Regions from separate parts of the Massilia sp. DJPM01 genome, predicted to be linked through region 3. Evidence: predicted binding sites of a transcription regulator. Region 3 holds the regulator's gene; each other region holds the start of a gene.
What was found. The regulator sigma-54, encoded in region 3, starts transcription at its own class of promoters, with help from an activator protein. The targets are predictions, from matches to a motif close to TGGCANGNAANCTGCTTT.

Region 1 (2,266 bases), on a different contig from region 3:
CGCCGCGCAGGCGTGACTTGCCATTGCTCAAGGTCACGCCCTGGCTGGCCAGGCGCTGGCTGCGCGGGCGTTTTTCAGGCACCGGCGCGGCCAGCGCGGCGCCACTCGGGGTGTTCGACATCGATTCCAGCACGGCACTCATCATGGGCTCCCGGTTCAGGCTTTGATCTTGAAGGCGTCGGCGTAGGCCTTGGGATTCTTGCCATCCCAGACCGTTCCGTCGAGCATTTTCACCGTGCGCAGCGGCGACTTCGGCACGCTCACCTTGGCCATGGCGGCGGCCTCGGTGTACAGCCCGATCTGGTTGACGCTGGTGGCGCTGGCCAGGTAGTCGGGCTCGGTCTTGAGCAAGCCCCAGCGCTTGTGCTGGGTCAGGAACCACATGCCGTCCGACAGGTAGGGATAGTTGACCGTGCCATCGTTGTAGAACTTCATGTAGTTGGGGTCGTCCCAGGTCTTGCCCATGCCGTTCTGGTAGCGGCCCAGGATGCGCTGGTTGATCACGTCGACCGAGGTGTTCACGTAGGACTTGTCGGCGATGGTGGCTGCCATCTTCGTCTTGTTGACCAGGCCGGCGTCGATCCACTTGCTCGCTTCGAGCACGGCGGCGATCAGGGCGCGCGCGCTGTTCGGGTATTTCCTGGCCCAGTCGAGCGTGGTGCCCAGGGTTTTTTCCGGGTGGTCTTTCCAGATATCCTGGGTGGTGGCGGCGGTGACCCCGACCCCGTCGACGATGGCGCGGTGGTTCCACGGCTCGCCCACGCAAAAACCATCCATGTTGCCGACGCGCATATTGGCCACCATCTGCGGCGGCGGCACGGTGATCACCTTGGCATCCTTGAGCGGGTTGATGCCGTAGGTGGCCAGCCAGTAGTACAGCCACATCGCGTGGGTGCCGGTCGGGAAGGTCTGGGCGAAGGAATATTCGCGCTTGTCGGTCTGCATCAGCTTGGCGAGGGAGGCGCCATCCACGCCGCCCTTGTCGGCCACTTTTTTGGAGAGGGTGATGGCCTGGCCGTTGTGGTTCAGGTTCATCAGCACCGCCATGTCCTTCCTGGCGCCGCCCACGCCCATCTGGACGCCGTACAGCAGGCCGTAGAGCACGTGGGCGGCGTCCAGCTCACCGTTGACCAGCTTGTCGCGCACGCTGGCCCAGGACGATTCCTTGCTCAGGACAATCTTGATGCCGTATTTCTTGTCGAAGCCGAGCACCGAGGCCATCACCACCGAAGCGCAGTCGGTCAGAGGGATGAAGCCGATCTTGATTTCTTCCTTTTCGGGCTGGTCGGAGCCGGCGGCGAACACGCCGCCGCTGACAAGGCCGGTCAGCGAGACGGCGGCGCCGGCCTTGAGCAGGGTGCGGCGGGTCGGGATGGTGCGGTCGGTCGTCATGGTTCCCTCGTTTGGCAAGCTGGGCGCGGACGTGCGCCGTTACCAGGACATCAGCAAATGGCGTGCCAGCGGGAAACGAGAGTGAGGAAGAGGGAAGTTAAGGGCGGGAGGCGCCGTGATGGGGGGTTTTCGGCACTGATATTGTGCGGCGCACCAAAAATGATCGTCGTTCCTGCCGTGGCAGAAACGACTTTTCGACAGTCTTTCGCTTAACGCTGAACGGTGACGCCCTTCCAGAACGCCACGTACCCGGCAATCTGCCTGGCAGCATCGAACGGCGCGCGGTAGGTCCACACCGCGTCGCGGTTGGTTTCGCCATCGACCAGCAAACTGACATAGTTCGCCGTGCCCTTCCATGGGCACTTGGTCTCGGTCGCGCTCGGCTGTAAATAATCCTGCCTGACCGCCGACATCGGGAAATACACATTGTTTTCGACGATCTGCACCTGGTCAATCGGCGCGTCGGCGATCACGGCCCCGTTCCAGCTGGCTGTCGGCATCTCAATGCTCCTGCGACGTGGATTCGGCCGCAATCTGGCGCAGCGCCTGTTCGAACACTTCTGGCGGCTGCCCGCCCGAAATCAAGTGCCGGTCGTTGATGATGATGGCCGGCACCGAACTGATGCCTTGCTGCTGGTAGAACTGCTCGCGCTCGCGCACATCGCCGGCATACGCGCCGCTGGCAAGCACCTCGGCCGCCTGCGCGGCATCCAGGCCCACTTCGCCCGCCACCCGCGCCAGCACGGCGTGGTCGCCCGGACTCTCGCCCTTGGTGAAGTAAGTCTCGAACAGCGCCATCTTCAGTTCGCGCTGGCGCCCTTGCAGCTCGGCCCAGTGCAGCAGGCGGTGCGCGTCGAAGGTGTTGTAGATGCGG
Region 2 (2,266 bases), on a different contig from region 3:
CCATACACGAGGTAGCCGCCGGCCAGCGCGATGGCCACGCCGAGCACGGTGCCCGCCAGTTGCGAGGCGAACGACACGCCACCGAGGCCGCCCAGGCTTTTCAGGCCGAACACGCCGGCCGCGATGCCGCCCCAGGTGCCGCACAGGCCGTGCAGCGGCCACACGCCGAGCACGTCGTCGATCTTCCAGCGGTTTTGGGTGAGGGTGAACATGGCCACGAAAATCGCCCCGGCGATGGCGCCGGTGGCGAGCGCGCCGAGCGGGTGCATCAGGTCGGAACCGGCGCACACGGCCACCAGTCCGGCCAGCGGACCGTTGTAGGTAAAGCCCGGATCGTTCTTGCCGAGCACCAGCGCGGCCAGGGTGCCGCCGACCATGGCCATGAGCGAGTTGACGGCGACCAGGCCGTTCATCTTGTCGAGCGTTTGCGCGCTCATGACGTTAAAGCCGAACCAGCCCACCGCCAAAATCCAGGCGCCCAGCGCGAGAAAGGGAATCGAGGAGGGCGGATGGGCGGCGATGGCGCCGTTGCGCCCGTAGCGCCCGCGCCGCGCACCGAGCAGCAGTACGGCGGGCAGGGCGATCCAGCCGCCCACGGCGTGCACCACGACCGAACCGGCGAAGTCGTGGAACTCGGCGCCGAAGGCGGCCTTGAGCGCGGCCTGGATGCCGAAGCGCTGGTTCCAGGCGATGCCCTCGAACAGCGGGTAGATGAAGCCGACCAGCAAGGCGGTGGCGATCAGCTGGGGATGGAACTTGGCGCGCTCGGCGATGCCGCCCGAAATGATGGCGGGAATCGCGGCGGCGAAGGTGAGCAGGAAGAAGAATTTGACCAGCTCGTAGCCGTTGCGTGCCGCCAGCACGTCGGCGCTGGCGAAAAAGTCGACGCCGTAGGAAATGCCGTAGCCGATGAAAAAATAGGCAATCGTGGAGACGGCGAAGTCGGCCAGGATCTTGACCAGGGCGTTGACCTGGTTCTTTTTCCTGACCGTTCCCAGTTCCAGGAAGGCGAAGCCGGCGTGCATCGCCAGGATCATGATGGCGCCGAGCAAGATGAAAAGCGCGTCGGCGGCGTGGTTGGTTCCGTTCATTGGACGATTCCCGATAAAGGTGCATGAAAGTGCTACTGCCCTTAAAGAAAGCAATAATCGTTCCATTTTGGTGCGGGCGGCCAAGCGCTTGATTTCATGGGGAAATACGGCCACGCGCGCGCCGCCGCCCAGGACCCGTGCACCACGGCGGCGCATCCATAGTGGTGCGCCTCAGGCGCCGCGATCGCGCCCGCGCAGCAAAAGGTCGAACTGGGGCGCGCTCAGCGGCCGGGAAAACAGATAGCCCTGGCCGAAATCGCAGCCGGCGGCGGTCAGCAGGTCGCGCTGTTCCTGCGTTTCGACGCCTTCGGCAATGACTTTGATGCCGAGCTTGTGGCCCATGACGACGATGGCTTCGCACAAGGCCAGGTCGTCCGAGCCGGCCACCATCTTGAGGACGAAGGATTGGTCGATCTTGAGATAATCGATGTGGAATTTTTTCAGGTAGGAGAGGGAGGAATAGCCGGTGCCGAAGTCGTCGATCGACATCTGGATGCCGCTTTCGCGGAACGAGAGCAGCTGTTCGCGGATGCTGCAGGTCGATTCCATGAGCATGCCTTCGGTGATTTCGACCACGATTTCGGTGCCGACGTAGCGCCCCAGCACCGGATGGGCGCGCACGTGCGGCGGATGGCTGGCGTGGCTGGCGCCGGGCGCGTGGCGCCGGAACTGGGCCGGCGACATGTTGACGCTGATCTGGAAGTCGGGATCGATGCTGCCGCGCCAGCGCATGGCCTGGTGGAAGGCTTGCTGGAATACCCAGTCGCCGATGCCGACGATCAGGCCCGATTCCTCTGCCAGCGGAATGAATTCGGCCGGGCTGACCGGGCCGCGCTGCGGATGCTGCCAGCGCAGCAGGGCTTCGGCCTTGCGGATGCGTCCGCTGGCGAGGTCGACGATGGGCTGGTACAGCACGCGCAGCTGGTCCTGCGCGAGCGCGGCGCGCAGGTCGTTCAGGGTGCGCATCTTTTTCTGCGCGGCACGCTGCATCGATTGCATGAAGTAGCCGAACTGGTTGCGCCCGCGGTTCTTGGCCGCGTACATGGCCTGGTCGGCATTCTTGAGCAGGGTGTCGACGTCGGTGGCGTCGTGCGGGAACAGGGTGATGCCGATGCTGCCGGACAGGTACACGGTTTCGGCCTTGATGGCGAACGGTTCGGCCAGCGCGGCCAGCA
Region 3 (2,266 bases):
CAACCAGGCAAGCGTTCGAGACCGGGATCGCACAAGCGTTCGCCGACAAGCGCGCCTTCGACGCCATGCTCGGCATGTCCGAATTGGCGTTTGTCAGCGGTGATCCGATGAAAATGCCGACCCCGGAGCAGAAGGTGCTGCTCAACGCCGACCCGCAAGTGCGCGCGTTTGCGGCGGCGATACGGTCCAAGGGGAAGGCGGAGATGGAGGCGGCGCTCGCCACGCTGCAGGAACTGCGCAAGCTCAACACCCACAAACAGCACATGCTGGCGTTGTTTGAAGCAAATTGGCGCGCCAAGCTGGGCGACGTACGCGGCGCGCTGCCGCTGTACGCCAGCGTCTTGCGCGCCAATCCGGCGCTGGCCGGAGCCTACAAGGATATGGGCGACGCGCTGTTCAAAAGCTATGACATGGCGCGTGCCTGGCGCAGCTGGGACGCCGGCCGGCGCATGGCGCCGGGGCTGGAACAGTTCAAGGCGGTCAACCAGTACGAACAGCTGCTGCTGCGCGAGCACCCGGAGTTTTTCTAGGCACCGCGCAACCCTGAACGCCCTACAGGCACTTGCGCAGGGCGACCGGCGGAATCTTGAGCGCTTCGCGGTACTTGGCGACCGTGCGGCGCGCGATCACCATGCCCTGCTCGCCCAGCATGTCGGCGATCTTGCTGTCCGACAGAGGGCTTTTGGGATCCTCGGCGCTGGTCAGCTGCACGATCAGCGCGCGGATCGCCGTCGATGACGCTTCGCCGCCCGCTTCGGTGGCCACGTGGCTGCCGAAAAAATACTTCAGCTCGAACATGCCGTGCGGCGTCATCATGTACTTTTGCGTGGTCACGCGCGAGATCGTACTTTCGTGCAGCCCGAGCGTGTCGGCGATTTCGCGCAGCACCAGCGGACGCATCGCCACCGCGCCGTGCGAGAAGAAATTGCGCTGGCGTTCGACGATCGCTTCGGCCACCCGCAAGATGGTATCGAAGCGCTGGCGCATGTTCTTGATCAGCCACTTGGCTTCCTGCAGCTGCGCGCCCATCTGCCCTTCGCCCTTGCCCTGCTTGAGCAGCGCGGCGTACATGCTGTTCACGCGCAGGCGCGGCATGACGTCGTTATTGAGCATCACCGACCAGCCGTTTTTCGCTTTGCGCACGATCACGTCCGGCACCACGTAGTCCGACACGTCGGACGCGAACTCCGCGCCCGGATGCGGATTGCACTGGCGGATCACGGTCTGCGCCTCGCGCAAGTCCTCGTCGTCGCAGTCGAGCGCTTTTTTCAGCTTGTTGAATTCGCGCTGGGCGAACCAGGTCAGATGGTTCTCGACGATGGTCAGCGCCATGCGCCGCGTCACCAGCGCCACGCCCGGCATGCGCCGGATCTGCAACGCCAGGCATTCGGACGCATTGCGCGCGCCCACGCCGATCGGGTCGAAACTTTGCAGCAGCGCCAGCGCGGTGCGCAATTCCTCGATTTCGATTTCCAGCTCGGGCGGCATGCGCTCGTGGATCTCTTCCAGCGTTTCGGTCAGGTAGCCATTGTCGTCGACGGCGTCGACGATCAGTTCGACCAGCGCGCGGTCGCGCGGCTCCAGCACGGTCACGCGCATCTGCTCCATCAGGTGCTCGCGCAAGGTGGTGGCGGACGCTTCGAGCTGCGGGCGCGAATCCTCGTCGTCGGAGGTCTTGGCGCGGCCGAGGTCGCCCCATTCGCCATCGTTGTCGCTGCTGCTGGCCGGGCTATCCGCCTCGCCGCCCTCGAAGCCTTCGCCTTCGGCCGGCGCCGGCGCATCCTGCGCCCCCGGCTCGGGCGCCGCTTCGGTCGGCGTCGAGGTGCTGCTGATGGCGCCATCACCGAGCAGGCGCACCGAATGATCGAGCGGATCGTCGAGCCGTTCGAGCAGCGGATTGTCGCTTAACAGCTGTTCCAGTTCCTGGTGCAGTTCCAGGGTCGACAACTGCAGCAGCCGGATCGACTGCTGCAGCTGGGGCGTAAGGGCGAGGTGCTGGGAGGTGCGTAGTTGAAGGGACTGTTTCATGCCTACATCCGGAAATGTTCGCCCAGGTAGACCCGGCGCACGGATTCATCGGCGATGATGTCGTCGGGTCGACCGGAGGCGAGCACCGCACCCTGGTTGATGATGTAGGCGCGGTCGCAGATGCCCAGCGTTTCGCGCACGTTATGGTCGGTGATCAGAACGCCGATGCCGCGCTGCTTGAGGAAGCGCACGATGCGCTGGATCTCGATGACGGCGATCGGATCGACCCCGGCGAACG

Region 1: PO883_RS23170 (CmpA/NrtA family ABC transporter substrate-binding protein) is a predicted target of sigma-54. The motif match lies at 1,443-1,460, and genes of this name have one in related genera.
Region 2: PO883_RS19050 (ammonium transporter) is a predicted target of sigma-54. The motif match lies at 1,139-1,156, and genes of this name have one in related genera.

The regions. Positions count from the first base shown of each region.
Region 1 covers NZ_JAQOZV010000041.1:33,743-36,008, reverse strand. Annotated here, with positions in the region: gene ntrB (nitrate ABC transporter permease) at 1-142, opposite strand, end outside; gene PO883_RS23170 (CmpA/NrtA family ABC transporter substrate-binding protein) at 157-1,392, opposite strand; gene PO883_RS23165 (DUF427 domain-containing protein) at 1,602-1,892, opposite strand; gene PO883_RS23160 (DsbA family oxidoreductase) at 1,894-2,266, opposite strand, start outside.
Region 2 covers NZ_JAQOZV010000029.1:85,672-87,937, reverse strand. Annotated here, with positions in the region: gene PO883_RS19050 (ammonium transporter) at 1-1,091, opposite strand, end outside; gene PO883_RS19045 (EAL domain-containing protein) at 1,263-2,266, opposite strand, start outside.
Region 3 covers NZ_JAQOZV010000003.1:116,905-119,170, forward strand. Annotated here, with positions in the region: gene PO883_RS03130 (hypothetical protein) at 1-530, shown strand, start outside; gene PO883_RS03135 (RNA polymerase factor sigma-54) at 553-2,028, opposite strand; gene lptB (LPS export ABC transporter ATP-binding protein) at 2,031-2,266, opposite strand, start outside.